3 regions of the Pseudoflavonifractor sp. MCC625 genome follow, and region 2 is predicted to be linked to each of the others. Evidence: predicted binding sites of a transcription regulator. Region 2 holds the regulator's gene; each other region holds the start of a gene.

Region 1 (9,981 bases), on a different contig from region 2:
GTTCTAATTCAAGTGTCAGATGACGGCAAAAAAGCCGCTGTCCCGCAGGGATACTGCGTCATCATCGGTAAAGATGATGTGGTCCACCAGCTCCACCCCCAGCCGGGCCAGCAGTTCCGCCAGCTGCCGGGTGGTGAGCTTGTCCTCCGTCGAGGGAAAGGCCAGGCCGGAGACATGGTTGTGGGCCAGAATCAGCCCCGTGGCATTGAGGGCCAGCGCGGCCTCTGCAATGCGGCGGCTGGTGACCTCCACAGCGTTCACATTGCCCTCCCCCACCGGCCGCACACCCAGCGCCTTGCGCTTGCCGTCCATGCACAGCACGCACACGCGCTCATTCCTGGCCCCGAAGAAGTAGGGCCGCAGCAGAGCGCAGGCCGTCCGCGTGTCCTCCACGATCCCGTCCAGACTGGCCCGGGAGGTGAGATAGCGGCCGGAAAGCTCCTTGACGCATTTGAGGAGCACAGCGGCGTGCTCTCCCACTCCTTTGACCTTCTCCAACTCCTCCGGCGCGGCGTCCAGTACCCCCGAGAGGGAACCGAAACGCTCGATCAGGTCGTGGGCCAGCGGATTGGTGTCGCTCCGGGGATTGGCATAGAAGAGGAGCAGTTCCAGCGCCTTGTGGTCGGGGAAGGACTCCGGCCGGGCCAGAAATTCGCGTTTCAGCCGCTGCCGGTGTCCGTCGTGGATCCCCATGGATTACGCCCGGGGGCCGTACTCCGCCAGATAGGCCTCCATGCGGGCCTTCATGGCGTCGTCAATGTAGATCTTGCCGTCGATCTCCCGGTTGTGCAGGAAGGCAATGATCTCCCGCACGGTGACGATGGGATAGACCGCGATGCCGTGGTCCTGGCGCAGCTCATCCAGAGTAGAGCAGTCCTTGGTGCCCCGCTCCATGCGGTCCACCGAGACGATGAGGGCCTTCATGTTGACCTTGGCCACGTGCTTGAAGAGCTCGATGGACTCCCGCACGGCGGTACCGGCGGTGACCACGTCCTCCACGATGACTACGTCGTCCCCGTCCTGGGGCTTGTAGCCCACCATGGAGCCGCCCTCGCCGTGGTCCTTGACCTCCTTGCGGTTGAAGCAGTAGGGCAGATCCCGGTCATAATTGCGGTACAGAGAGGAAGCGGCGGCTACGGCCAGCGGGATACCCTTGTAGGCAGGCCCGAAGAGGCAGGTCACGCCCTCGGGCAGGTTCTCCTGGATGCAGGCGGCGTAGTAGTCGCCCAGCTTGGCGGCCTGAGCGCCGGTCTTGTAGTTGCCGGTGTTGATGAAATAGGGGGTCTTGCGGCCGGACTTGGTGGTGAAGTCGCCGAAGGTCAGCACGCCGGAGCGCACCATGAAGGTGATAAATTCTTCCTTGTAAGTCATAACTCTCTTCTCTCCTTCAATCGGTTGCTGTAAAGTCGTATTATTATACCATTTTCGGGCCATTCTTACAAGTCCGGGCCCCCTCTTTCCCGCTCCAAGGGTAGACAATTCCCTGTTTCCGGCATTATAATATCTCCAATCCAGTTTTTATGTGAAAAGGAGTGTCTCCATGCTGCCCTTTGTCCTGGGTTTTGTCCTGCTGGCGGCCTGCTTTGCCGCCCTGTGTGCCCTTCAAAGCGTCCTGTCCGCGCTCCCCAGCCGGTGGCCGGGGCTCATCCTGCCCGTCCTCTCCCTCCTCTTTTCTCTGGGCGTGGCCGGGGTTCTGATCGCCCAGTCCTCCGCCGGCGGTGAGGCAGGGGCCCAGCTTCTCCTCATGGGCCTGCTGGGCTTCTGCTCGGTCAACATCATCACCGTGATCTTCCTGGCCGTCTACTTCGGAAAGCGGCAGGAGCGCAAAGACTCCCGCCGTTCCTGAGTTCTCTTTCCGGAATGGGAAAAGCCGCCCTCCGTCCTCTGCCGGTGCAGCAGGGGCGGAGGGCGGCTTTTGCTCACCACACCACGGTGGCGAAATAGTCCTCCGGCGTCTCAGCCCGGCGGATCAGCTCCGTAGAGCCGTCCTCCCGCAGGAGGATCTCCGCCGAGCGCAGGCGGCCGTTGTAGTTGTAGCCCATCGCGTGTCCGTGGGCGCCGGTGTCGTGGATGACCAGCAGGTCCCCCATGTCGATCCGGGGCAGAGCGCGGTCCACAGCAAACTTGTCGTTGTTCTCACACAGGCAGCCGGTCACATCATAGATATGGTCGCAGGGGGCGTCCTCCTTCCCCATGACGGTGATGTGGTGATAGGCCCCGTACATGGCCGGGCGCATCAGATCGGCGGCGCAGGCGTCCACCCCGATGTACTCCTTGTAGGTGTGCTTTTCGTGGATGGCCCGGGTCACCAGGCAGCCGTAGGGGGCCAGCATGAATCGGCCCAGCTCGGTGAAGATGGCCACATCCCCCATCCCGGCCGGCACCAGAATGGACTCATACTGTCTGCGCACCCCCTCGCCGATGGCAAAGATGTCGTTGGCGGTCTGCTCCGGGCGGTAGGGCACGCCCACGCCGCCCGAGAGGTTGATGAAGCGGATGTGGCATCCGGTCTCCCGCTTCAGGTCGGCGGCCAGCTGGAAGAGGATGCCCGCCAGGGTGGGATAGTACTCGTTGGACAGGGTGTTGGAGGCCAGGAAGGAGTGGAGGCCGAAGTACTTCACCCCCAGCTCCTTCAGCCGGCGGAAGCCCTCAAAGAGCTGCTCCCGGGTAAAGCCGTACTTGGCGTCGCCCGGGTTATCCATGACCTGGAACCCCTCCTTGGAGGCCCCGATGGAGAACACGCCCCCCGGATTGAACCGGCAGCTGACCGTCTCGGGCAGGGTGCCCAGGGTCTCCTTCAGGCAGTCGATATGGGTAATATCGTCCAGATTGATAGTGGCTCCCAGGCGGTGGGCCATGGAAAACTCCTCCGGCGGAGTGTCGTTGGAGGAGAACATGATCTCCTCTCCCCCAAAGCCGCAGCGCTCCGACATCATCAGCTCGGTCAGAGAGGAGCAATCCACACCGCACCCCTCCTCCCGCAGGAGCTTGAGAATGGCGGGCGTCGGCGTGGCCTTGACGGCAAAATACTCCCGGAATCCGGGATTCCAGGAAAAAGCCGCCTTCAGCCGGCGGGCATTTTCCCGGATGCCCCGCTCATCATAGAGATGAAAGGGCGTGGGATACTGCGCGGCAATGTTCTGGAGCTGCTCCTGGGTGACAAAGGGCTTCTTCATTGTGGACTCACCTGATTTCTTTGGAATAAAAAATTCTGTCGCTTTATCTTACTAAATCGACAGGCCTGTGTCAATGGAGTCCGCCTGTTTCAGCATTTTTTCTTTTCATCCTTCCCTCGTCAAGCATCGCCGAAGAACCTCTCCACGACTCTGGGCCGCTTGCATCCCGGAGCCCGGCGCGCTATAATGAGGGACATGTCTGTTATCTTGATTGGAGTGTCTGCTTATGAAGATCTCTACCCGCTCCCGCTTTACCACCCATAAAATCGTGCTGATCGGCCTCATGTCCGCCCTGGTGCTCATCTTCTCCGGCTTCCGCATCCTGATCCCCATCTCGGTGGACAACGCCGCCATCCAGCTGGGCAACATCATGTGCGTCCTCTCCGGCCTGCTGCTGGGCCCCGTGGGCGGCCTCTCCTGTGCCATCGGTTCCGCCCTCTACGACCTGACCAACCCGATGTACGCCCCCGAGGCCTGGATCACCTTTATCAACAAATTTTTCATCGGCTTTTTCACCGGTCTGATCGCCCATTGGCATGGGCGCAAAAGCCTCTCCTTCCGCTGGAACCTGTCCGGCGCCATTGTGGGCTCCCTGGTCTATGTGGTCCTCTATTTCTGCAAGAGCTGGCTCATGGGCGCCTTTGTGTTCAGCCTCTCCCCCGGCTCGCCCATGCTGATCTTCCTGGCCACCAAGTGCCTGACCTCTACCATCAACGCCATTCTGGCCGTGGCGGTAGCCGTCCCCCTGTGGGAGATGATCCGCCCTCCGCTTCTTCGCGCCGGCGTGATGATGCCCTGAACGTGCAGCAGCCCGGAGCGTCTTTGAAAGACGCTCCGGGCTGTTTGATTTACACTACACGCCGCTCCCCGCCATGGGTGCACTCCAGGAGCACCTGGGGGAAGCCCCGCACAAAGAGGATCGTGGTCACAGTGGCCGCCACCAGATCGGCAATGGGCTCCGAGAAGAAGGTGGCCTCCGCCCCGAAGAAATAGGGCAGCAGCAGGAGGCCCGCCAAAAAGACGCTCTTGCGGAACAGGGAGCAGAACAGCGCCCGCCGCACCCGGCCCAGGGCCGTGGTCTCGTCCACCAGCGGATACTGTACCGCCAGAGGGATGATCATACAGGTGAACATCTTGATGTAGCGCACCGACCGGGCGGCGATCTCTCCGTCTGAGGTAAAGAGGCGCACAAAGAGCGGAGAGACCGTATAGGTGACCACCATCATCACACCACAGAAGATCAGGCACAGGATCACGATGGTCTGAATAGCCTTTTTGATCCGCTCGGGGGCACCCGCCCCGAAGTTGAAGCTGACCACCGGCTGGGTCCCCAGGGTCATTCCGCCCATGGGCATGGTGATGAGGAGCAGATAGCTCTGCACAATGGTGGCGCAGGTCACCAGCGTATCGCCTAGCCCCGGCCCGCCATAGCGCTGGAGCACCGTGTTGAGGATGATGAGCAGCACACTGTCGGTGGCGATGATCAGGAAGGGGGACAGTCCAAAGACCAGCACCCGCCGCATGATGGCCCCGTCAAAGCCGCCCCACCCCAGGCGCACCGGCATGCGCTTACGCAGCAGAGCCCCCAGCACAAAGGCACAGGAGGCCATCTGGGAGATCACGGTGGCCAGTGCCGCACCGGCCACATCCATTTTCAGGCCAAAGATAAAGATGGGGTCCAGAATGATGTTGAGCACCGCGCCCAGCATAACAGTGGCCATGCCCAGCCCGGAAAATCCCTGGCAGATCAGGAAGTTGTTCATGCCGTTGGCCATCAGGGCAAAAAAGGTTCCCGCCGTATAGATGGTCATATAGGTGTTGGCATAGGGGAAGGTGATCTCACTGGCGCCAAACCACATGAGCAGATGGTCCTTGGCCAGTAGGAAGCTCACCGTCAGCACTAGGGACAGAACCAGCAGCATGAGAAAGCAGTTGTTCAGGATGCGCCGGGCCTCTTCTTTCCGGCCCTCTCCCATGCGCATGGCCATGATGGGGCTACCTCCCAGTCCTACCAGACTGGCAAACGAACTGAGCAGGGTCACGATGGGTCCGCATACACCCACCCCTGCCAGTGCCAGTCCCCCGATGTCGGGGATATTTCCGATATACATCCGGTCCACGATGCTGTAAAGCACGTTGACCAGCTGGGCCAGCATCGTGGGAATGGCCAGGCGAAGCACCAGCTTCCCTACCGGGTCACGTCCCAAGTCGTTGGTCCGTCTCATACTCTCCTTCTCCTTTCTCTAAATGTGGTACATATGGGGAATAGTATAGTCTTTTTTCCGGAGAGCGTAAAGAGTCAAACCCAACGCAAATACCACAAAAAAGTCTTGACGTTTGGGATTCCATCTGGTATCTTGGACAGCGTCAAGTCAATCCTCGCTCCAGCGCATCACCGGATGTCTGGAGACCGAGTGCCTGTACATATCCCGTAGGTCTTTGAAGGGATATGCCGCAGGCGCTTTTTTTGTGTCCGGGATACTCCCTCCCGGTCCGATTTCTCTGAACAAAGGATGTGCCGCCATGAGACAATCTGCTCTGTACCGAGAATTCACCACCTATGTGACCCTCAATATTCTGGGTTCCCTGGGCCTCTCATGTTATATTCTGGCCGACACCTTTTTTGTGGCCAGCCGTCTGGGGGCCGATGGACTCACCGCCCTCAATCTGGCCATCTCTGTCTTCGGGCTTCTCAACGGTCTGGGCATGATGCTGGGGATCGGCGGCGGCGCGCGCTACTCCATCTTTCAGGCCCAGGGCATGGAGCGTGAGGCCAACCGCACCTTTACCATCGCCTTTCTGACCGGCGCGGGTCTTGGACTGTTCTTTGCCCTGTGCGGACTGTTCTTTGCCCGCCCGCTGGCCGCGCTGCTGGGGGCCGAGGGACATATCCTGCCCATGTGCGCCACCTATCTGCGCACCGCGCTCTCCTTTGCGCCCTTCTTCATCCTCAACCAGGTCATGACCGCCTTTGTCCGCAACGACGGCAACCCCAAGCTGGCCATGGCGGCCATGCTCACCGGCAGCCTGACCAACATCGTGCTGGACTATGTGTTCCTCTATCCCCTGGATATGGGGATCTTCGGTGCGGCCTTTGCCACCGGCGTGGCCCCGGTGGTGGGTCTGCTCCTCTCCTCCCTCCACATTCTCACCGGGCGCAGCCGCTTCCGCCTGGTCCGTGAGCCCATGCGCCCCCGCCATCTTTTCTCCCTCTCCGCGCTGGGTGGTGCGGCTTTCCTCAACGAGTGCTCCACCAGTGTGGTGCTCGTGGTCTTTAACCTCCTGATCCTCCACCTGGCCGGAAACCTGGGGGTGGCCGCATACAGCATCGTGGCCAATCTGGCCTTCGTCATGTTGGGTATCTTCAACGGTATCTCCAACGGAACCCAGCCCCTGGTCAGCCAGGCCTGCGGTCGGGGGGACCTGCCCCGGCAGCGCACCCTCTACCGCATGGCCCTGATCCTGGCCACCGTGTTCGGCGTGGGAATCACCGCGCTGGGTCTCTTTGCCGCCCCGCCCCTGGTGGCCCTCTTCAACTCCGCCGGAGACCCAGCCCTCCAGTCCCTGGCCGAGGGCGGGATGCACCTGTACTTCCTCGGATTCCTCTTTGTGGGCTTCAACCTTATCACCGCATCCTATCTGGGCGCCACGGAGCGGCCCCTCCCCTCCTCCCTTCTCTCCTTTTTCCGGGGCTTTGTGGGGATCGTGGTGCTGGCCCTCTGCTTCGGCCTGCTCTTCGGACTGACCGGCGTATGGCTGGCCTTCCCCGCCGCCGAGCTGCTGACCGCCCTGGCCGGTGCGGCCGTCCAGCGCCGGGAATTCCTTCGAATCCAGAATTAGCACTCTTAATGCCAGAGTGCTAAGTTTACAATTTAGACATAATTTGTTGTATATTTGTTCATAAACTCGCTCTATACTAGAGGCAACAAAACGAGGTGAGAAGGCAAACCGGTGTTCTCCGGACCTCCTCACAGCGGCTCAGACCAGAGAGAAAACCGCTGAAATAGCAGTCCTTTTCTTTCATTGCTAATCTCTGTTCTCCGCCGTAAATCTGAAAGGAGACCTTCATTATGTTTGGTATGCTTCCGTTTGAGCGCACAAATGACAACTTTTTCGACACCTTTGATAATTTCCAGCGCAAATTCTTCGGGGAGAGCGGCGCCAATATGCCCGCCTTCCGCACCGACATTCGGGACGCCGGCGAGCACTTTATTTTAGAATGCGAGCTGCCCGGCTTCCGCAAAGAGGACATCCGACTGGATCTGAAGGATGGCATCCTCACCATCGCCGCCCAGCGCAGTGAGAGTGAGGAGGACAAGGCGCAGAAGGGCCAGTACATCCGGCGGGAGCGCCGCTACGGCACCTTCTCCCGCAGCTTTGACGTGACCGGCATCGACGAGAGCGGCATCACCGCCGCCTATAAGGACGGCATCCTGGAGCTCCGGCTCCCCAAGGCCCGCCCCGTTGTGCCCGAGGCCAAGCGCATCGCCATCGACTAAACCTCGCAGACGGGGAGCCGGTCAGTCCACACTGGCCGGCTCCTCTTTGATTGTCACCCACAGCGCTCACTCTCTCCCCTATCTCATATAAACCTTTCCATTTTCTTTCCGAAAGGATGTGAACTGCGTTATGAACGCTCAGAAATATACCCAGAAATCCCTGGAGGCCATCCAGAACGCCCAGGCTATCTGCACCGAATACGCCAATCAGCAGATCGAGCAGCCCCATATCCTGCTCGCCCTTCTGCTGGCCGAAAACGGTCTGATCCCCCAGCTGCTCACCCACATGGGCCTGACTGTCCCCTCCCTCACCGCCGCGGTCAAGGCCGAGGTGGAAAAGCTGCCCCGTGTCACCGGCTCCGGCCGGGAGCAGGGCAAGGTCTATGTGGCCCAGGACGTGGACCAGGCTCTCAATAGCGCCGAGTCCATCGCCGCCTCCATGAAAGATGAATATGTCTCGGTGGAGCATCTGCTCCTGGCGCTGGCGGAGCACCCCAACGCCGCTCTGAAGGAGCTTTTCCGCATTTACAACGTGACCAAGGAGGGGATCCTGCAGGCCCTCTCGGCCGTCCGCGGCAACCAGCGCGTCACCTCGGACAACCCGGAGGAGACCTACGACGCCCTGAAGAAATACGGCTCCGACCTGGTGGAGCGGGCCCGGCAGAACAAGCTGGACCCGGTCATCGGCCGGGATGACGAGATCCGCAACGTGATCCGCATCCTCTCCCGCAAGAGCAAGAACAACCCCGTCCTCATCGGCGAGCCCGGCGTAGGCAAAACTGCCATCGCCGAGGGGCTGGCCCAGCGGATCGTAAAGGGCGATGTGCCCACCTCTCTGAAGGATAAGACCATCTTCGCTCTGGACATGGGCTCCCTCATTGCCGGCGCCAAGTACCGCGGCGAGTTTGAGGAGCGGCTCAAGGCCGTCCTCAACGAGGTCAAGAAGAGCGAGGGGCGCATCATCCTCTTCATCGATGAGCTCCACACCATCGTGGGCGCCGGCAAGACCGAGGGCGCCATGGACGCAGGCAACCTGCTCAAGCCCCTGCTGGCCCGGGGTGAGCTCCACTGCATCGGCGCCACCACCCTCAACGAGTACCGCCAGTATATCGAGAAGGACGCCGCTCTGGAGCGCCGCTTCCAGCCCGTGCTGGTCAACGAGCCCACGGTGGAGGACACCATCGCCATCCTCCGCGGCCTGAAGGAGCGCTACGAGGTCTTCCACGGCGTGAAGATCCAGGACGGCGCCATCATCGCCGCCGCCACCCTCTCCAACCGCTATATCACCGACCGCTTCCTCCCCGACAAGGCCATCGACCTCATCGACGAGGCCTGCGCCATGATCCGCACCGAGATCGACTCTATGCCCACCGAGCTGGATGTGATCCAGCGCAAGATCATCCAGCACGAGATCGAGGAGGCCGCCCTCAAGAAGGAGGATGACGCTCTCTCCCGGGAACATCTGGAGGAGATCCAGAAGGAACTGGCCGAGATGCGGGACGAGTTCAATGCGAAAAAGGCCCAGTGGGAGAACGAAAAGAACGCCATCGGCAAGGTCCAGCAGCTCCGGGCCGAGCTGGAGGAGGCCAACGCCCAGCTGGAGAAGGCCCAGCGGGAGTATGATCTGGAGAAGGCCGCTCAGCTCCAGTACGGCCGCATCCCCGAGCTCCGCCGTGCCCTCGAGGCCGAGGAGGCCGTGGCCCAGCAGGGCCGGGAGGCCTCCCTTCTGCGGGACAAGGTCACAGAGGAAGAGATCGCCCGCATCATCGAGCGCTGGACCGGTATCCCGGTCAGCAAGCTCATGGAGGGCGAGCGGGAGAAGCTCCTCCACCTGGAGGACATCCTCCACCAGCGGGTGGTGGGACAGGACGAGGCCGTGCGTCTGGTCTCCGAGTCCATCCTGAGAAGCCGGGCCGGCATCGCCGATCCCAACCGTCCCATTGGCTCCTTTCTCTTCCTGGGTCCCACTGGCGTGGGTAAAACCGAGCTGGCCAAGACCCTGGCCGAGGCCCTCTTTGACAGCGAGAAGAACATGGTGCGCATCGACATGAGCGAGTATATGGAGAAGTTCTCGGTCTCCCGCCTCATCGGTGCCCCTCCGGGATATGTCGGCTATGAGGAAGGCGGTCAGCTCACCGAGGCGGTGCGGCGTAAGCCCTACTCCGTCATCCTCTTCGATGAGGTGGAGAAGGCCCACCCCGACGTCTTCAACGTCCTGCTCCAGGTCCTGGACGACGGCCGTATTACGGACAGCCAGGGCCGCACCGTGGATTTCAAAAATACCATCATCATCCTCACCTCGAACC
Region 2 (9,981 bases):
CACCTCCGTGCTGGAGGGCTCTCCCGCCCAGGCTGCCGGGCTGCGGGAGGGTGACCGGATCGTGGCGGTGGACGGCCGCTCCACTCTGGGCGTGGATGCCGCACAGGTGTCCTCCTGGATCCAGGGAGAGGCCGGCACTCAGGTCACGGTCACCTACCAGCGCGGAGAGGAGAAGCACACGGTCACCCTGACGCGGGCCGCCATCACGATCCCCACCACCACCTCCCGCCTGGTGGAGGGACGTGTGGGCTATCTGGAGTGCACCACCTTTGGTACAGACACCTATCCCCACATCCAGGAGGGGATCTCCGCCTACCAGGATGAGGCCAGGGTCTGGGTCATGGACCTGCGGGGCAACGGGGGCGGATTGACCTCGGCGGCCTCCCAGGCGGTCAGCGCCTTTACCGACGCGCAGAATACGGGCTATCTGCGGGATGGCTCCGGCTCCTACGGTGCATTCTCTTCCTCCCTGTCCCCCCTCACCGACAAAGCGGTCATCGTCCTCTCCGACGGATATACCGCCAGTTCCTCTGAGCTCTTCTCGGCCTGCATCCGGGACCTGAATGCCGGGATCGTGGTGGGTGGCCGCACCTTTGGAAAGGGTGTGGCACAGACCCTCTTTGACCAGAGCGTCTATCCCGACTACTTCCCGGACGGGGACGCCATGAAGATCACCACCAACCGCTACTTCTCCCCTGCCGGAGCCACCACCGACACCGTCGGGATCATCCCCCACCTGCTGGTAGACCCCGACCTGGCCGACGAGGTGGCCATCCTCCTCTCCGCCGCCCCGCCCGACGGCGACACCGCCGGATATTACCGGCTGGATCTGGGCTGGCGCTGGTACATCGACGGGGAACAGGCCTCCAGTCCGGCCTACCGGGACGCCTTTGCGCAGCTGCTCTCGGCCATCCCCCCCACAGTGGACCTGTGGCAGGGGACCGGCGGCTCCAACGGCTGGACCTGTGTCTCCCCGGAAGAGGCCGCTCAGACCTATGGCCTGACCTACCTGGACCGCTCCTTCTCCGACACGTCGGCCAGCCCCTATGCCGAGTCCATCGACCTGCTGGCCTCTTATCAGATCCTCTCCGGCACCGGGGACGGGACCTTCCATCCGGAGGACTCTCTGACCCGGGCAGAGCTTGCCACCATGCTGGCCGCGGCCCTCAACTGCAATATGCCCTCCAGCCCCGCCGTCTTTTCCGACGTGTCCATGGACAGCTGGTATGGTCCCTCGGTCTATGCTCTGGAGCAGCTGGGCCTTCTCTCCGGCGACGGAAAGGGGAAGTTCCACCCCGATGACCCGGTGACCCATGAGCAGCTCTTCTCCATTCTCGCCCGCCTGGCCGAGGATCTCAGCCTCAATTTCTACGAGGCCTCCAAGGGCATACCGGAGGACACCATGGACAGCGCCGCCCTCCGCACCTACGCCCCCTGGGCCCGGGAGAGCGTGTGGCTCCTGACCAACGGACATCAGAATCTCTTTGGACAGCCCCTCTCTCTCCTGTGGGACAGCCCCGAACAGATCGCTCCTCAGGACGCCGCCACCCGGGAGGAGACGGCCTCCCTGCTCTGCCAGGTACTCATCTATACCGGCGTGCTCCCGGTGTGATCCCCACGGGCACGCAGAACCGATTTTGATGCAGAAAGCCCCGGAACCAGATGGTTCCGGGGCTTTGCAGTGTTCCAAGTTGGAATTACGCCTTCTCAAAGACGTCCTTGCCCAGACCGCAGACCGGGCAAACCCAGTCCTCGGGCAGAGCCTCAAAGGGGGTGCCGGGAGCGATGCCGTTGTCGGGATCGCCCACCGCGGGGTCATACTCATAGCCGCAGGGGCCGCAGACATACTTATCCATGGTTTCTAATCTCCTTTTTTATGGTTTATTTCAACAGGGCCGCCACGGAGCGGGCATAGTCCTTCATCGCGTCCAGATCGGACTGTGTCGGCGTGAAGAGCACACGGAAGGCCTCCGCCGGGGTGGCAAACTTGAGCTGTCCCAGGCGGGTCTGAAGCATACCGGGTGCCTCGCCGCTCCAGCCGTAGGCGCCAAAAGCGCCGGCCGCGCGGCCCTTGGTGTTGATGGCGTCGATGGAGCCCAGCACATCCCATACCGCCTTGGGCGCGTCCCGGTTGATGGTGGCAGAACCCACCAGAACCACATCGGCCTCGTTGGCGATGGCGGCGCAGGCGTCCAGACTCTCCATGGTGACATCGTGCTGTACGGTGCGGATGCCCATCTCCTCCAGCGCCTCGGCAGCGGCCTGGGCCAGCGCCCGGGTGCATCCATAGGCGGAAGCGTAGATGATGGCAGCCGTCTTCCCCTCCTTGGGGACCGGCGTGCTCCACTGGCGGTAGAGCGCCTTGCACTCCTCCAGCGTCTCGGTCAGCACGGGGCCGTGGCTGGTGCAGGCCATCTCCGCCTCGGCGGGCAGCTTGCTGAGACCAGCCTGGACATAGGAGGCAAAGGGTCCGAAGATGCACTGATAATAGAAGTGACGCTCCCCGGCATAGGCCGCCTTGTCATGGATCTTGCTGTCCAGCATGGTGGGCTCACAGAAATGGGCGCCCAGAAAATCACAGGTAAATACCACCTTGTCCGCCGGGTCCCAGGTAAACATGGAATCGGCCCAGTGGAGCATGGGGGCCGGAATGAATTCCAGCGTCTTTCCGCCCAGATCCAGGGTGTCCCCCGCCTTGACCACCTGCACCGGGAAGGTGCGGTTGGTGATGTCCTCCAGATGCTTCTTTCCAGCCGCGGTGCAGAAGATCTTCAGGTCGGGGCAGCGCTCCAGCAGCTTGGACACGCTGCCAGAGTGGTCCGGCTCGTTGTGATTCATAATGAGGTAGTCCACCCGCTCCAGCGGGATCACCTGTTCAATGTTCTCCACATATTCCTCAAAATAGTCGGTATGTACCGTTTCAATGAGGACATTTTTCTCTCCGGTCAGGAGATAGGCATTGTAAGAAGTCCCGTACTTGGACTCCATCACAATATCAAAGACGCGCAGCGATGGATTCAGCACACCCACCGACCAGACGCCCTCTTTCAACGCAATGGCGCTCATTTTCATACCTTCTTTCTAGGTTATCGACTTCAGTATAGGACCCTTTTTATATACTGTCAAGTCTGATCCCTTGCTTGGGCCTGCCAGACTATTGATTCTTCTCCATTCCTTTCCCTGTCACAATACACAAAAGCGCCTCTCCGACCCCGGTTTTCATCTGCTAACCACTTCTCTTTTCTCTTAAGGAATCTGCAAAATGCTCCTTCCTTGACTTTCCGCACAGCGGGCGATACAATATTTTCATTCTGTGTCATGTGATTTTTTGCGATCCAACAAGGGGGAAATAAGGTTCTATGTTCGTCTATCTGGACCACGCCGCTACCACTCCCGTCTGCGCGGAGGCCACGCAGGCCGCTCTGGAGGAGATGACCGCCGCATTCGGCAATCCTTCCGCACGCCACGCCTTCGGCCAGCAGGCCGCCCAGCGGCTGGAGGAACGCCGGGCCGTTGTGGCTGAGGCCCTGGGCTGCACGCCGGAGGAGGTCTTTTTCACCTCCTGCGGCACCGAGGGGGACAACTGGGCCATCCAGGCCGCGGTGGAGCATGGGCGGCGGCGGGGCCGTCATATCATTACCACTGCCATTGAGCACTCCGCTGTGCTGGAGCCCATCAAGGCCCTGGAGGGCAAGGGCTGGTCGGTGACCCGTCTCAAGCCCAACCGGCAGGGCCGGATCTCGCCGGAGGACCTGCGCGCCGCCCTGCGGGAGGACACGGTGCTGGTCTCCATGATGCTGGTCAACAACGAGCTGGGCACCCTTCAGCCGGTGGCGGAATGTGCCCGCATCGTCAAGGCGTATGCGCCGGAGATCCTCTTCCACACCGACGCGGTGCAGGGTTTTCTGAAAGTTCCCTTTACCGTGAAGGAGCTGGGTGTGGACCTGCTCACCGTGAGCGGCCACAAGATCCGCGCTCCCAAGGGCATCGGCGTCCAATATATCCGGAGCGGGCTCAAGCTCTCTCCCCTGCTGCGGGGCGGCGGACAGGAGCGCGGACTGCGCCCCGGTACCGAGCCCACCGCCCAGATCGCGGCCCTTTCGGCCGCCTGCCGGCTCTGGATGGACCACGGGGCGGAATACCGCGCCCATATGGAGTCCCTCAAGGCCTATGCGCTGGAGCAGCTCCCGGCCCGTGTGGAGGGGCTGGAGATCGTCACACCCGGGGACGCCCCCCATATCTGTTCCGTCTCTCTGCCCGGCTATCCCAGTGAGATGCTGGTGCGGGCGCTGAGCGACCAGGGGATCTGTGTCTCCTCCGGGTCCGCCTGTCACAAGGGAAAGCCCAGCCATGTCTTTGCCGCCCTGGGCCTGCCCAAGCGCACCGCCATGGGGGTGCTGCGCATCTCCTTCGGTCCCACCAGCACCCGGGACGAGGTGGACGCCCTGGCCGACGCCCTCTCTGCCATCCGGTCCAGCCGTGTGGGGGCCTGATCGCGTGTCTGTTTCTCTTCCATATTTTACACTTCATCAGAAAGGCGCCGGCGGAGCGAGGTATCGCCGGCTTGGTCACATCATATGTTCTCTTATCTGAATCGGGGGCGGGCTTTCTACCAGAATCTGCTCTTTCTGGCCTTGCCTATCCTGTTCCAGAATCTCATCACCACATCCCTGGGCATGATCGACACCTTCATGGTGGGCAGCCTCGGCGAGGCTCCCCTGGCCGCCGTGGCCCAGGCCAATATCCTGGTCTTCATCATTCAGCTGATCATCTTCGGGCTGCAAAGCGGCTCCTCCGTACTCATCAGCCAGTACTGGGGCAAGGGCGATACCGACGCCATCAACCGGGTCATGGGCGTGGGCTTCTATCTGGCCGGCGCCATCTCCGCCCTCTTCGCCGCCTCCCTCTTTTTCTTCCCCTATCAGATCATCGGCCTGCTCACCGACAACCAGGAGCTCATTCCCCTGGCCGTGGGCTATGCCCGCATCGTGGGCTTCTCCTATCTGTTCAACAGCATCACCGGCGTCTATACCGGCGCCCACCGCAGCATGGAGAATCCCAAGCTGGGCCTGTGCATCTACGCCGCCTCCATGTGCACCAACACCTTCCTGAACTGGGTGCTCATCTTCGGCAACCTGGGGGCGCCCCGGCTGGAGGTGGAGGGCGCCGCCATCGCCACCCTCACCTCCCGCATTGTGGAATTCGTCATCATGGTGGTCTATGCCAAGTGCAACCGCCGCTTCCGCCTCAAGCCCGCCGTGCTCTTCCGCCCGGACCGGGCGCTGGTGCAGAAGTTTTTCCGCTATGCCACCCCCGTGGTGGTCAATGAGATGCTGTGGGGTCTGGGCACCTCCATGTATAAGGTCATCATGGGACATATGGAGGGGAGCACCCAGATCCTGGCCGCCCGGGCCATCTCGGGCAACATCGAGGATATCTGCATCGTGGCCGTGCTGGCCATTGCCAACACCACCGCCATCATCATCGGCCGGGAGATCGGCGCGGGCCGCCGCTCCACGGTCTATGAGCTGGCCGCCGCGCTGGACACCATCTCCTTCCTCTGCGGCGCCGTGATCGGCACCCTCCTGGTGATCTCGGCCCACACCTGGCTGCCGGTGGTGGTCTATCCCCTCTTCCACCTCACCCCGGTCTCGTCGGAGATCGCTACCATCATCCTCACCTTCATCGGCTGCCTGATGCCCCTGCGCTCCTTTGATACCACCAACACTGTGGGCGTCCTCCGGGGCGGCGGAGACATCCGGGTGGCCGCCATCATCGACGTGTCTGCCATGTGGCTGGTGGCCATTCCTCTGGCCGCCTTCTTCGCCCTGGTACTCCGCTGGAACATTGTCTGGGTCTATGTGGCCGTGACGGTGGAGCAGCTGGTCAAGTCCACGCTGGGCATTCTCCGCTTCCGGTCCCACGCCTGGATCAACGACATCACCCGCGCCGGCGCCTGAGCGCCGCCCTCTTCCCCGGAAAGGAGCATCTATATGCTGCGGCTCACCGTTCTCATCGAAAATTCCGCGCCCGACCACCTGATTGCCGAGCACGGCCTCTCCCTGCACCTGGACTACGAGGGCCACTCCTATCTTCTGGACAGCGGCACCTCCGGCCTGTTTGTGCGCAACGCGGACCGGCTGGGCATCGACCTGAGCCGGGTGGAGCGGGCTGCCCTCTCCCACGGCCACGACGATCACGCCGGCGGGTTCTCCGCCTTCTTCCGGCGCAACCAACAGGCCCCGGTACTGGCCCGCCCCGCCGCGGTCCAGGCCTATCAGGAGGACACCGCCGATCCTTCCTGCCGCCCGGCCGGTGTGGACCCGGACCTCTTTACCAAATGGGCCGGGCGCTTTGATCTGGCCGACGGCCCCCGGCTTCTGGCCCCCGGGCTCCACCTGATCCCCGACGCGGTCTCCCACGAGCAGTCCCTGGTGGCCGAGACCGCCCACGGGCTGGTGGTGATGAACTCCTGCTGCCACGCCGGAGCCGCCCACATCGTCCACGAGGTGCGCGCCCTCTTTCCCACCCAGAAAGTCCACGCCATTGTGGGGGGATTCCACCTGGTGGGCAAGACCGGGATGGGCTCCCTGGGCGTAGAGCCTGAACAGGTGCGCCTCCTCTCCCGCCGGCTGGCCGAGGAGCTGGAGGTGGAGCAGATCTGTACCGGTCACTGCACCGGCCATCCGGCCTTTGATCTGATGGCCCAACAGGAACCCGGATGCCTCATACCGCTCCATACCGGGACCTGTCTCTCCTTTTAAAAGAGCCCAGTTTTTTTAGCAGACTCTCCCGCCTTATGCAAGTCATAAGGCGGGATTTTCGTTCACATTTAATTTACATCCCCCCTATTGACAATTGCTGGTGAGGGTGGTACATTATCTTTAGCACTCAGGTACAAAGAGTGCTAAACCAATCCGCCGCAAAGGAAGTGATGCGCATGGATCTGAGCGAACGAAAAAAGCGGATTCTCCGTGCCATCATTGAAAGCTATATCTCCACCGCCGAGCCGGTGGGCTCCAAGGCCATTGCCGACTCCCTGGACCGTTCGGTCTCTTCGGCCACCATCCGCAATGAGATGGCTGATCTGGAGTCCATGGGCCTGCTGGAAAAGCCCCACACCTCGGCCGGACGGATCCCCTCTCCCCAGGGGTACCGGTTCTACGTCAATGAGCTGATGGAAGAGCACCAGCTCTCCGTGCAGGAGACTGAGCGCATCAACCGCGCCCTGCGTCTCAAAATGCAGGAGCTGGACCGCGTCATTTCCGAGGCCGGACGGGTGGTCTCCCGTCTCACCAATTATCCCGCTTTTGCCCTCTCATCCGGGTTTGAGCGGGTGACCATCCGGCGCTTTGACCTGTTGATGGTGGAGCGAAACGCCTTCCTTATTGTGGTCATGACCGACAACAATCTGGTGCGCAACAAGCTGGTGCAGCTGCCCTCCGATCTGACCGAGGCGCAGCTCCAGATGCTCAACACCCTGCTCAACACCACCTTTACCAATCTGACTCTGGAGGAGATCACGCCCGAACTCATGCGGGTGGCACAGCATGCCGCCGGTGATGCCTATGGCCTGATCAGCTTGGTGGTCTCCTTCGCCATGGAGGTGCTGGAGGGTCTGGAGCACCGTCGGGTCCACACCGCGGGTCTGGCCCATCTGCTGGAGCTTCCGGAGTATCAGAATCTGGAACGGGCCCAGCCCCTGATGAGCTATCTCTCCGAGGACCAGGACGCCGCCCGCTTCCCCATTCCCAAGGATGGCCCCATGAAGATCCTCATCGGTCCGGAAAATGTGGCCGACGCGCTGAAGGATACCAGCGTGGTCATGGCCAGCTACGACATTGGGGACGGCATGCGGGGCATCATCGGAGTCGTGGGCCCCACACGGATGGATTACGCAAAGATCACCGCCCGCCTGTCCTATTTTGCGGAGGGTCTCACCCGGCTGTTTGGCCAGGGAGAACTTCCCACCGGGGACGGACGCAACGATGAAACATAATAGGAGGGAACCTCTTTGAGTAAGAAAGAGAACGAGCAGGCCGTGGAACAGGCCGAGCAGATGGAGCCGGAGACCGTGACCGAAGAGGTCACGGAGGGCGCCGCCCCTGAGACGGACACCCCCGATCCTCTGCTCTCGGAGCTGGAGGCGCTCAAGGATACCCTGGCCCAGAAGGAGGATCAGTACCTCCGCCTGGCCGCCGAGTATGACAACTACCGCCGGCGCTCCCAGAAGGAAAAAACCGACGCCTACCAGAGCGCCAAGTCGGACGCCGTGCTGGCTTTTCTCCCGGTGTATGACAACCTGGAGCGGGCCCTCAAGCAGGAGACCGCCGACGAGGCCTATAAAAAGGGCGTGGAGATGACCATGAATGGTCTCAAGGAGGTCCTCTCCAAGCTGGGCGTCGAGGAGATCCCCGCGCTGGGCCAGACCTTTGACCCCAACCTTCACAATGCCGTGATGCATGTGGAGGACGAAAACGCCGGAGAAAATACCGTCGTGGAGGTCTTTCAGGCCGGCTTCCAGTCCGGTGACAAGGTCATCCGGTTTGCCATGGTAAAGGTGGCAAACTAAGAAGAAGCGCGGAGGGCCCGGAGCGTGACAACAGGCCCACATCCCATTTTCACTTTGTTTAAAATAAATTTCGATATATTGGAGGAAACACATTATGTCCAAGATCATTGGTATTGACTTAGGTACGACGAACAGCTGCGTAGCGGTTATGGAGGGCGGCGAGGCCGTCGTCATCCCCAACGCGGAAGGTAACCGCACCACCCCCTCTGTGGTGGCCTTCTCCAAGGACGGCGAGCGCATGGTAGGCCAGGTGGCCAAGCGCCAGGCCATCACCAACCCCGACCGCACCGTTATCTCCATCAAGCGCGAGATGGGCAGCGATTATAAGGTGAACATCGACGGCAAGGCCTACACTCCCCAGGAGATCAGCGCCATGATCCTTCAGAAGCTGAAGGCGGACGCCGAGGCCTATCTGGGCCAGCCTGTTACCGAGGCCGTCATCACCGTCCCCGCCTACTTCACCGACGCTCAGCGCCAGGCCACCAAGGACGCCGGCAAGATCGCCGGTCTGGATGTCAAGCGCATCATCAACGAGCCCACCGCCGCCGCTGTGGCCTACGGTGTGGATAAGGAGCAGGCCCAGAAGGTCATGGTCTACGACCTGGGCGGCGGCACCTTCGATGTGTCCATCCTGGACATCGACGACGGCGTCATCGAGGTTCTGGCCACTGCCGGTAACAACCGCCTGGGCGGCGACGACTTCGATAAGTGCGTCATGGACTGGATGGCCGCCGAGTTCAAGAAGGACACCGGCATCGACCTGACCGGCGACAAGGTCGCCATGCAGCGCCTGAAGGAGGCCGCTGAGAAGGCCAAGATCGAGCTCTCCGGCGTCACCTCCACCAGCATCAACCTGCCCTATATCACCGCCGACGCCACCGGTCCTAAGCATCTGGACCTGACCCTGACCCGCGCTAAGTTCGACCAGCTCACCGCCCACCTGGTGGAGGCCACCATGGGCCCCGTGCGCCAGGCCATGAGCGACGCCGGTCTCTCCTCCAGCGATCTGCATAAGGTCCTGCTGGTGGGCGGCTCCAGCCGTATCCCCGCCGTGCAGGAGGCCGTGAAGAAGATCACCGGCAATGAGGGCTTCAAGGGCATCAACCCCGACGAGTGCGTGGCCATGGGCGCCGCGCTCCAGGGCGGCGTCTTCACCGGCGACGTCAAGGGCCTGCTGCTGCTGGACGTCACCCCCCTGTCCCTGGGCATTGAGACCATGGGCGGCGTGATGACCAAGCTCATCGAGCGCAACACCACTATCCCCGTGAAGAAGAGCCAGGTCTTCACCACTGCCGCCGACAACCAGACCTCCGTGGAGGTCCACGTGCTCCAGGGCGAGCGTGAGATGGCGCAGTACAACAAGACTCTGGGCCGCTTCAACCTGGACGGCATCGCTCCCGCCCGCCGTG
Region 3 (9,981 bases), on a different contig from region 2:
TCCCCTGAAGATCCGCTGCCGGGACGGGGAATTTTCCGACGGCGTGGACATCTTTGCCTCCGATATCTATGCACGCCAGGCCGCCGGTGAACTGCCTCAGACCTCCCTTCCCGACGGGGGCTCGGTCAAGGATACCCTGGACCACATTGCCGCGCTGGGCTATGAGAAGGTCATCGCCATCCACCTCTCCTCCGGTCTCTCGGGCACCTACAATATGGTGCGCCTCCAGGGTCTCGCCCGGGAGGATCTGGAGGTGGCCGTCTTTGATTCCCTCAGCGGCAGCCTGGGAATTGGGATTACACTGCTCCAGGTATGGGAGGACATCCAGGCCGGGATGCCCTGGGACAAGCTGGTGGAACAGCGTGTGCCCGCTCTGATCCGGAACACCTACCCCTATTTTTCCGTGGACACCCTGGAGTATCTCCAGAAGGGTGGGCGCATCGGAAAGATCACCGCTCTGGCCGGGACCATGCTCAACATCAAGCCTCTGGTGGGATTTGCCGCGGACGGCCAGCTCTCCAGTGTAGCCAAGGTCCGGGGACGCAAGGCCGTCCAGGGAAAGCTCTTGGAGCTTCTCTCCGCCCGGGTGGCCGAACAGGGACAGGGCCGGCGCTATAATCTGGCGGTGGCCAATGGCGGCGCACCGGAGGAGATGGCGCAGCTGCGGCAGACCATTGCCGCTGCTCTGCCGGAACATCTGCACTTCTGGCAGGGGGAGATGGACGCCACACTCAGCGTCTATATTGGCTCCGGCGTGTTGGGGGCCTGTATTCAGTTTTTGGATGAAGAATAAGTTCTAGCGTGTGGGCGGGGTCTGAAGCAGATCCCGCCCACACGCTGCTTTTTTATGAAATTGTAAAGACCTTTGCCGAAAAAACTGTTATAATGGTATCCATCAAACGGCGAAGGAGAGAGTGGATATGGCACAGCAGCGGGGCGGAAAACGGTTGGCTTCCCGGGAAAAACAGCGGGTGCGGAGGGGAAATCCGTTCGTTCTGCCCTCCATCCTGGGTGTGATCGTGCTGGTGCTGCTCGGGATCAAGCTGGCTCTGCCCCAGTTTCTGTCCTCCGCTCCCACCCCGCCCGACTGGGTCACCCAGGAGCTTTTGGAGGTCAATCCCTTTTCCCGTCCCGGCACCAAGCTGGAGGAGGTCACTGGTATCGTCGTCCACTATGTGGGCAATCCCGGCACGACGGCCGAGCAGAACCGGAGCTTTTTTGCGGGACTTGCCCAGCAGGAGCCCGCAGCCGAAGGGGAACCGGATTCCAATACTTATGCCAGTAGTCACTTTCTGATCGGGCTGGACGGCGAGATCATCCAGTGCATCCCCCTGGATGAGTGGTCTTACTGCACCAGCCAGCGCAACAAGGACACCATCTCCATCGAGTGCTGCCACCCGGATGAGGAAGGCGCCTTTACAGAGGCCACCTATCAGTCCCTCCTGAAGCTGGTCCACTGGCTTCAGGAAGAATTTCACCTGAGCACCGATCAGGTTATCCGTCACTATGACGTGACGGGCAAGGAATGTCCCCGCTACTATGTGGAGCACCCGGAGCAGTGGGAACAGTTCAAGGCCGATCTGGACCAGATGCAGGACTGAGTCCCCTGCGAAAATGGGGCGTTACTCGACCACGACCATAAAAAATATCCACCGGACCAGCTGGTCCGGTGGATATTTTTTTGATTTGGTCACTCAATGGCAATGCGGTTGGGGTTATCCACCGTCTGCTCTTCCACCTTGGGAACGGACAGCTTCAAAATACCGTCCTCGTACTTGGCGTGGACCTCTTCCGGCTTCACGTCACCCACATAGAAGCTCCGGGAGCAGGCGCCGCTGTAACGCTCCTGGCGGATATAGCGTCCCTCCTCATCCTTCTGCTCCTTGTTGAGGCCCTTGGACGCGCTGACGGTCAGATAACCGTCCCGCAGCTCCAGATTGACCTCATCCTTTTGGAAACCGGGCAGATCGATATCCACCTCATAGCTGTGATCCAGCTCCCGGACATCGGTCTTCATCAGGTTCTTGGCGTGCTTGCCGTAGAGCGGATCATGTCCGCCAAAGAAATTCTTGTGGATCGAATCACCAAAGAAATCATCAAACAGATTTTCACCAAACAGACTGGGCAACATATGTCATTCCTCCATTTCACAGCTCATATCTGTGCCCGCCGGGGAGATCTTTTCTCTCCCTCCTTGGTACATGTCTATCATAGTCCCAAGTTTTAGCACTGTCAATATGAGAGTGCTAATGTTTACAAAGCGTTCATGATATATAGCAAGAAAAGACATATTTCCAGCTCATTCTATGCCGTCTTGTACTCTATTATCAGAAAAGAAGTACAATATGGAATCAATTTCTATCCAAGAGCCAGATAAAAAACCGCCCGCGCTCTTTCGAGCGCGGGCGGTCTTCTGGCGGGGACAGGTAAGAATCGAACTCACCAAGGCGGGAACGCCGCCCTCTACGGTTTTGAAGACCGCGGGGCTCACCAGATACCCTTCTATCCCCATGTTACTGCACGGCTTTATTGATAAAACCGATATACAGTAACTCTTATTATAACAGTATCGAATGCTTTCGTCAACTATTTGAGCGTATTTTCCCGAAAAATATCCTATACTTTTTTCAAAAGTACCCGTACATCGCCATTTTTCCGGGTCACGCCCTCGCTGTCCCAGAACTCCAGCAGCGCCAGCGCATACTTACGGGAGATGCCCAGGGCATCCCGGAACTCGGCCAGGAGCAGCTCCGGCTTCTGGGCAAAGAGGTCATAGAGTCCCTGAAGGGCCTTCTCATAAAAATCCTTCCGCAGCACGATCTGTGCGTTGAGGGCCACCAGCTCCCCGTCGTAGAAGAGGCGCTGGACCACCTGGCGGGCGCCGTCCTGCTTCTTTCCAAAGGAGGCAAGCACATCGTCCAGATTCTCCGGAGCCAGGGCGGCCTTGCCGTACAGGTCCAGGATCTGGTCCCGCAGTCCGGTGTAGAAGGAATTCCACACCACCTGGAAGTCAGGCAGGGCAATGGTGGGACCCTCGATCCGCAGGCCGCGGTGCTCGGCATAGTAGTCGATGAGCGCATCGATGGCGGTGGGAGAGGCGGTGGGCAGGAGCTTTCCGCGGAACTCTCCTCGGTTCATGCCGGGCTGGAGCGGCTGGGCCTTGTGATAGGCGCTCAGGAGCTTGACTGCCTTTTCCCACAGGGCCTCGATGGTATCGTGGTCCACATAGCGGCCACCCAGCTCCACCACACGGCCCTCTTCCATGAGTTGGGCCAGGGACTCGCTCAGTTCGGCCTCGGTGAGACCGGCCGCCTTGGCCAGGTCGTGCTTCTTGGGCATGGCGGACCCGGCCTGACGGAGGGCCTCCATCACCTGCTTCTCGGAGGAACCCGAGGCGCGGGCAGCCAGTCCCTCCAGCACGGCGGGATCGTTGCGCTTGTGCCGGCCGGGATCGGCGTTCAGGATCACGCCGCCGCCCACCGTCACCATGGGAGAGAAGAAGCGCACCACATAGTGGTCGCCATTCTTCACCGCCACATCTTCCTGGAAGCGGAGCTGGGCAAAGCCGGTCTCGCCGGGCTCCAGGGTATCCTTTCCCAGCACCACACACTTACACACCAGCTCCCGGCTGCCGTGGTGGAAGTGGAGCTGGGAGTCGTTTTTGATGGCATAGGGCGCGTCCTTGAGCATGGTGAGCTGCACGTCCATCTGGCGGGAGAGGACCATGGAGCCAGGCTTGGCCACGGTGTCGCCCCGCTTGATATCCGCCTTGTCGATGCCCGAGAGGTTGACCGCCACGCGCATGCCGGCGCTGGCCCGGTCCTCTGCCTTGTCGTGGTTCTGAAGGCCGCGAATGCGGGCCTTTTTCTCACTGGGGTAGATGCAGACCTCCTCCCCCAGCTGCATGGAGCCCTCCAGCAGGGTACCGGTGACCACCGTGCCGAAGCCGTCCACCGAGAACACCCGGTCCACGGGCAGGCGGAAGGGCCGGTCCTGGTTGCGCTGTTCCGCTCCCTCCACCAGCTTGACAATGAGCTCTTTCAGCTCCTCAATGCCCTGGCCGGTGTAGGAGGACACCGCCAGGATGGGGGCGTCCTGGAGGAAGGTGCCCTGGACGGTCTCCCGGGCCTCCTCCTCGATGGCCTCCAGCCACTCCTCATCCACCATGTCGGCCTTGGTGACCACGATGATGCCGTTCTGCACCCCCAGCAGGGAGAGGATGCCCAGGTGCTCGCGGGTCTGGGGCATAAAGCCCTCGTCGGCCGCAATGACCATCAGGACCACATCCATGCCCGCGGCGCCCACCAGCATGTTGCGGATGAACTTCTCATGTCCGGGCACGTCGATGATGCTGGCGGTCTGGCCGTTGGGCAGCGTGAGCTGGGCAAAGCCGATCTCAATGGTGATACCCCGCTTCTGTTCCTCTTTCAGCCGGTCGGTGTCCACGCCGGTCAGGGCCCGGGTCAGACAGGTCTTGCCGTGGTCCACATGGCCGGCGGTGCCGATGATGATATGCTTCATAGCCGTGGCGCTCCTTTAGTTCAAGATCGTGTCCAGAGCCCGGATGATCTCCGCCCAGTCGGCGTCGGTCAGGGTGCGGACATCCAGCAGATACTGATTGCGGCTTACCCGTCCCACAATGGGAGTCTCCCAGGCCCGAAGGGCCTCCTCCAGCGCGGAGACCGTGAGGGAGACCGGCGAGAGCTCCACCACCCAGGTAGGCAGGGGCACGCCGGGCAGGCTTCCGCCCCCCACCTCGCCGTTATCCGGCGCGGCGGAGAAGACACATTTTCCCGCAAAGCGGGCAGAGAGCTCCTCCACCCGGGCGCGTGCCTTGGGCTCCAGGGTCTCCGGCCGCGCCCCCAGCATGGCCAGTGTGGGAATGCTCCGGCCGGCCAGCGCATGATCCCGGTAGGTGCGCAGGGTGGCCTCTAGTGCCGCCAGCGTCAGCTTGTCGATGCGCACCACCCGGGCAAACTGATCCTTCTTCATGGCCTGGATATAGGGGGCCCGGCCAATGGCGATGCCCGCCTGGGGTCCGCCCAGCAGCTTGTCGCCGGAGAAGCAGATCACATCGGCACCGGCGCGCACGCTCTCCTCCACCGTGGGGCCCTCGGGGACGCCCAGAGCAGGGTCGTCATAGAGGGCGCCGCTGCCCAGATCGTGGAAGACGGGCACGCCCTTCTCCCGGCCCAGGGTGACCAGATCGGCAATGGAGACCTCCTCGGTAAAGCCAATGAGCTTGAAGTTGCTGGTGTGGACCTTCAGGAGGATCTCAGCCCCCTGCTCTTCAATGGCGCGGCGGTAATCGGAGAGATGGGTCTTGTTGGTGGTACCCACCTCCACCAGCTGTGCCCCGCTGCGGGCCATGATCTCCGGCACCCGGAAGGAACCGCCGATCTCCACCAGCTCCCCCCGGGAGATCGCCACTTTTTTCCCAGCCGCCAAGGCCGAGAGCATGAGGAATACCGCCGCGGCGTTGTTGTTGACCGCCAGGGCGGCCTCCGACCCGGTCAGAGAGCAAATAAGCGGCTCAATGTGGGAAAAGCGGCTGCCGCGGCGCCCGGAATCGATATCATATTCCAGGTTGGAATACCCCCGGGCCGCCTCATAGACCGCCCGGGCCGCCTCCTCGCCCAGAGGGGCGCGGCCCAGGTTTGTATGCAGCACCACGCCGGTACCGTTGATGACGGCGCGCAGGTGGGGACGGCAGGACGCCCGGGCCCGGGCCGTAGTCTGGGCAGCCAGGGTGTCCAGGTCGGGCAGGACCTCCACCGTTCCATCCAGGATCCCGCGGCGCAGCTCCTCCAGGGCGGTTCTGGCCGCCTCTTTCAGTGCATAGTAAGGCAGCTCCTCCTGGGCGGACGCAATGGCCGGATGGGCCAGAAGCACGTCCATTTTGGGGAGCTGCTGCAACAGCTGTCGATTCATCGAGGGGAAAACCTCCAGTCACAGATGTGCGGACAGACGTCCGGAAATTCAGTAGCATTATTATACATGATTCCAGGTAGAGAGACAAGGACAACCAGGGATAAAAAGATGCCGCACCCACTCCCCAAGGGCGCAGGCGCAGCGGCATGTCATATATCGCGGCTCTTCTCCTCCAGCGGAGCTCCACAGTGGGGGCAAAATGACATGTTCCCGGCGGAGAGAAGGCCCAGAAAACGACGGCAAAAGGGACAACGCAGCTTACACAGTGCGAGCACAATACTGGAAAGCACCACGATACCTCCAGCCGCCATCCAGAGTATCCCCAGGCGAAAACAGCCCACCCCAAACAAAAGGGCCCCTACCAGGAACAGCAGCGCAGACACAAGGTCCCAGGTTTTCAGCTTCCATGCCTCCATGGACTTCCCTCTTTCCTATGCGTGATTCTGAGATAAAATACCTCTTCTCCGGCAGAGAAGCCAGCAATCAGAGGTAAAAAACAAGCAAAGATCCGGTAAAACGAAAGCCGATGGGACAAAACATCCCATCGGCTTCTATTTAAAAAGAGACTGCGCTTAGCGAACTGCCGCCGCGCAGGATTGCTTTCTGAGATCCATCTCGATCATGCGGATCACATAGAGAGAGTCGGTGATGACCTTGAGGGGCTGGGAAAAATCCAGGGCAAACAGTCCGATGAAGGACCGGGCATCCACCTTGATGGTCTCCTCCTGATTGGAGAGATAGACTTCTTTATCCGCCATGCTGGCAATGCGCTGAAGCGCAGAGATCTCAGAAATGGAGTTAAATTTCTTTTCGATGACCATACGTCATACCTCCTTTTCGCCTACGAGTATATCACGGCGTATTTTTGCACGCAATGGCATACTTATATAAAAACGAAGCCCTTTTATAGGCCATATACAAGCATTTTTTCATATTACAGTCTCTATACTCTGCTAGTTAATTTATAAATCCCCCATTGCAATCCACAGAGTCACGGCTCTTTCCTTCTCCCAATGAAATTAGTCAGGATATAAAAACTCCGCGCCGCAATGCGGCGCGGAGTTCACATGCCATTTTTGTGCTGCACTCGGTCCGATCACCAGTGCTCCAGCTGCTCCTGAAGCCACTGAGAGTCTGTGACGATCTCCACCGGCTGGGAAAAATCCAGCGCGTAGATCCCCATGGGAGATTTTGCATTCAGGGCGATTTCTCCGTCAAGAGAACGGATGGTGACCGCCTCAGATACGGAAAGCGCCAGTTCACGAAGTCGCTGGATCTCCTCCCGGGAGGAGAAAGTCATGGTTATAACCATCGGTCATGCCCCCTGTCAGTAATACCGTTGCTCTTCTTTTATTATACTACATAGTACATACTTTGAAAAGAGACGAGCTCTCTTCATCCAACGGTTTTGTTGTCCTTACAGCGGCATGATTTTGTGCATTTACGCCAGAGGCTCTCTTACTTCATCAGGGAGCAGACCAGCTCGGTGTAACGGGTGGTATCCTCAATGGGGAGACCGGCAATGAGCAGGGCCTGATGGTAGAGGAGCTCTGCATAGACCTTGGCCTTCTCCTGGTCGCTCTCCATGGCCTCCCGAAGGGCGGCAAAGGCCCCCGAATCGGGATTGAGCTCCAGCACCCGCTGAGCCTTCATGTTGTCGGCGTGGTCCGGGTCCACCCGGCGGAAGTACTTCTCCATCTCCAGCGTGACCGGACCGTCGGCCGTCATGCACACCGCGCCGGTCTTGAGGATCTTGGAGATGCGGGCCTCCTTGATCTTGTCGCCCAGGGTCTCCTTCACGAAGTCCAGTACGTCCTTGTTTTCCTCCGCCTTCTTCTCGGCCTGGGCCTTCTCCTCCTCGCTCTCCGGGAGGGCATCGCTGTCGCTGACCGACTTGAAGGCCTTGCCGTCCAGCTCGCCCAGCAGGTTCATGACGAACTCGTCGGGCTCGTCGGTGAGGTAGAGGATCTCATAGCCCTTGTCCCGGATGCGCTCGGTCTGGGGCAGCTGGGCGATCTTCTCCACGCTCTCGCCGGCGGCGAAGTAGATAAACTTCTGATCCTCCGCCATGCGGGACTGGTACTCGGCCAGGGTGACCATCTTGCCCTCCTTGGAGGACCAGAAGAGGAGCAGGTCCTTCAGCAGCTCCTTATGGGCGCCGTAGTCGGCCAGGATGCCGTACTTGATCTGCATGCCGAAGGCCTTCCAGAACTGCTCGTACTTCTCCCGCTCGTCCTTCTGGAGCTTGAGGAGCTCAGCCTTGATCTTCTTCTCCAGATTGCCCGCGATCACCTTGAGCTGCCGGGTATGCTGGAGCATCTCGCGGGAGATGTTCAGGGAGAAGTCCTGAGAGTCCACCACGCCCTTGACAAAGCGGAAGTGGTCGGGCAGCAGGTCGGCGCACTGATCCATGATGAGCACGCCCGAGGAGTAGAGCTGCAGGCCCTTCTGATAATCCCGGGAGTAGAAATCAAAGGGAGCATGGGCCGGGATATAGAGCATGGCCTTATATTCCACCGCGCCCTCGGCGGAGACATGGACCACCCGCAGGGGATCCTCCCAGTCGCCGTACTTCTCCTTATAGAACTGGTTGTACTCCTCCTCCTTGACCTCGCTCTTGGGCCGCTGCCACAGGGGGACCATGGAGTTGAGGGTCTGCCACTCGTCATAGTCCTCCCACTCGGGCTTATAGTCCTCACCGGCGTCCTCCGGACGGGGCTTCTGGCGTGATTTGTGCATGAGCATGACGATGGGGTAGTGGATATAGTCCGAATACTTCTTCACCAGGTCGCTGAGGCGGTACTGCTCCAGATATTCGTCGTAGTGGTCGTCCTCCGTGTTGGCTTTGATGTGGAGTACGATGTCGGTGCCCACCGTATCCTTCTCGCAGGGCTCCATGGTGTAGCCGTCCTTGCCGTCGGAGGTCCAGCGCCAGGCCTCCTCGCTGCCGTAGGCACGGGAGGTCACCGTCACCTCATCGGCCACCATAAAGGCGGAGTAGAAGCCCACGCCGAACTGACCGATGATGTCCACATCACTCTTGCCCTTGCCCTCGTCCTTGGCGGCCATGTCCTGCTTGAACTGGAGGGAGCCGCTCTTGGCAATGGTGCCCAGATTCTGCTCCAGCTCCTCCTTGGTCATGCCGATGCCGTTGTCCGAGATGGTGAGGGTCCGCTTGATCTGATCCGGAGTCAGGGTGATCTTGAAGTCGGAGCGGTTCAGACCCACCTGGTCGTCGGTGAGGGCCTTGTAGGCCAGCTTGTCCACCGCATCGCTGGCGTTGGAGATGAGCTCCCGCAGGAAGATCTCCTTGTGGGTATAAATGGAGTTGATCATCAGATCCAACAGCCGCTGTGATTCGGCCTGAAAGGCTTTCTTTTCCATGGTATATACGCCTCCATATAAAACATAAATCGTAAACAAAATAGGGTTAGCACTCTTTCCTATAGAGTGCTAACCCTATGATAGTCCTTCCCGCCCCACTTTGCAAGGGGGTTTCCAGAATGTTTACAATTTCTCCTGGCGGTCACTCCGACCAGAATTTCAGCGTGGCCTCCAGCTGATCCGGGGGACAGACCACATAGCAGACGGTGAGCCGGTGCCCTGCCGCGTCGTACATCTTCCGGGCCAGCTCTTCTCCAAAGGCGCCGCACACCTCAATGGTGCCGAACCCCGCGTCGGCCAGTTCCACCGCCTTGGCCACCGCCTCCTCCGGATTGCGCACCGTGAGGATATGGGTCTCGGTGGCGGAGGTGTCCAGCCGGGCATGGTCGGTCTCCGGGTTATGAAGCTCGTTCATGATCATCATCGCGTATTTCTTTTTCATGCCGTCCGTCTCCTTTTTCTGTCTTCCGCTCCCGCTCTAATAGCGGTTTACCCAATTGGAAATGAGAATGGTGGGCACCAGCCACATGCCCAAAAAGACCAGCAGATTAAAGGGAGTCAGCGAGTCATACGCCGCCATAAAGGTGAGGTAAAAGGCGAGCAGCACGCCCACGCAGGACCCCAGACAGGCCAGCGCCGTGGAGATCCGCACCGCCAGGCGCAGAC

The links. The regulator HrcA, encoded in region 2, represses chaperone genes, less so after heat shock. The targets are predictions, from matches to a motif close to TGTTAGCACTCNNNNNNNNNGAGTGCTAACA.
Region 1: GPK94_RS11750 (Hsp20/alpha crystallin family protein) is a predicted target of HrcA. The motif match lies at 7,178-7,208, and genes of this name have one in related genera.
Region 3: GPK94_RS04535 (Hsp20/alpha crystallin family protein) is a predicted target of HrcA. The motif match lies at 2,222-2,252, and genes of this name have one in related genera.

Annotation. Positions count from the first base shown of each region.
Region 1 is NZ_WQOJ01000032.1:210,010-219,990, forward strand. It holds gene radC (DNA repair protein RadC) at 16-693, opposite strand; gene pyrE (orotate phosphoribosyltransferase) at 697-1,371, opposite strand; gene GPK94_RS11725 (hypothetical protein) at 1,541-1,846, shown strand; gene GPK94_RS11730 (diaminopimelate decarboxylase) at 1,920-3,176, opposite strand; gene GPK94_RS11735 (ECF transporter S component) at 3,403-3,975, shown strand; gene GPK94_RS11740 (MATE family efflux transporter) at 4,025-5,401, opposite strand; gene GPK94_RS11745 (MATE family efflux transporter) at 5,700-7,016, shown strand; gene GPK94_RS11750 (Hsp20/alpha crystallin family protein) at 7,247-7,675, shown strand; gene clpB (ATP-dependent chaperone ClpB) at 7,806-9,981, shown strand, end outside.
Region 2 is NZ_WQOJ01000014.1:85,026-95,006, forward strand. It holds gene GPK94_RS05110 (S41 family peptidase) at 1-1,612, shown strand, start outside; gene rd (rubredoxin) at 1,698-1,856, opposite strand; gene GPK94_RS05120 (FprA family A-type flavoprotein) at 1,882-3,066, opposite strand; gene GPK94_RS05125 (cysteine desulfurase family protein) at 3,360-4,493, shown strand; gene GPK94_RS05130 (MATE family efflux transporter) at 4,578-5,960, shown strand; gene GPK94_RS05135 (MBL fold metallo-hydrolase) at 5,994-6,764, shown strand; gene hrcA (heat-inducible transcriptional repressor HrcA) at 6,941-7,999, shown strand; gene grpE (nucleotide exchange factor GrpE) at 8,015-8,572, shown strand; gene dnaK (molecular chaperone DnaK) at 8,667-9,981, shown strand, end outside.
Region 3 is NZ_WQOJ01000011.1:79,400-89,380, forward strand. It holds gene GPK94_RS04525 (DegV family protein) at 1-793, shown strand, start outside; gene GPK94_RS04530 (peptidoglycan recognition family protein) at 921-1,601, shown strand; gene GPK94_RS04535 (Hsp20/alpha crystallin family protein) at 1,691-2,131, opposite strand; tRNA gene GPK94_RS04540 (tRNA-Sec) at 2,415-2,510, opposite strand; gene selB (selenocysteine-specific translation elongation factor) at 2,617-4,521, opposite strand; gene selA (L-seryl-tRNA(Sec) selenium transferase) at 4,537-5,931, opposite strand; gene GPK94_RS04555 (hypothetical protein) at 6,504-6,752, opposite strand; gene GPK94_RS04560 (hypothetical protein) at 7,028-7,243, opposite strand; gene htpG (molecular chaperone HtpG) at 7,390-9,315, opposite strand; gene GPK94_RS04570 (DUF6506 family protein) at 9,458-9,757, opposite strand; gene GPK94_RS04575 (hypothetical protein) at 9,794-9,981, opposite strand, start outside.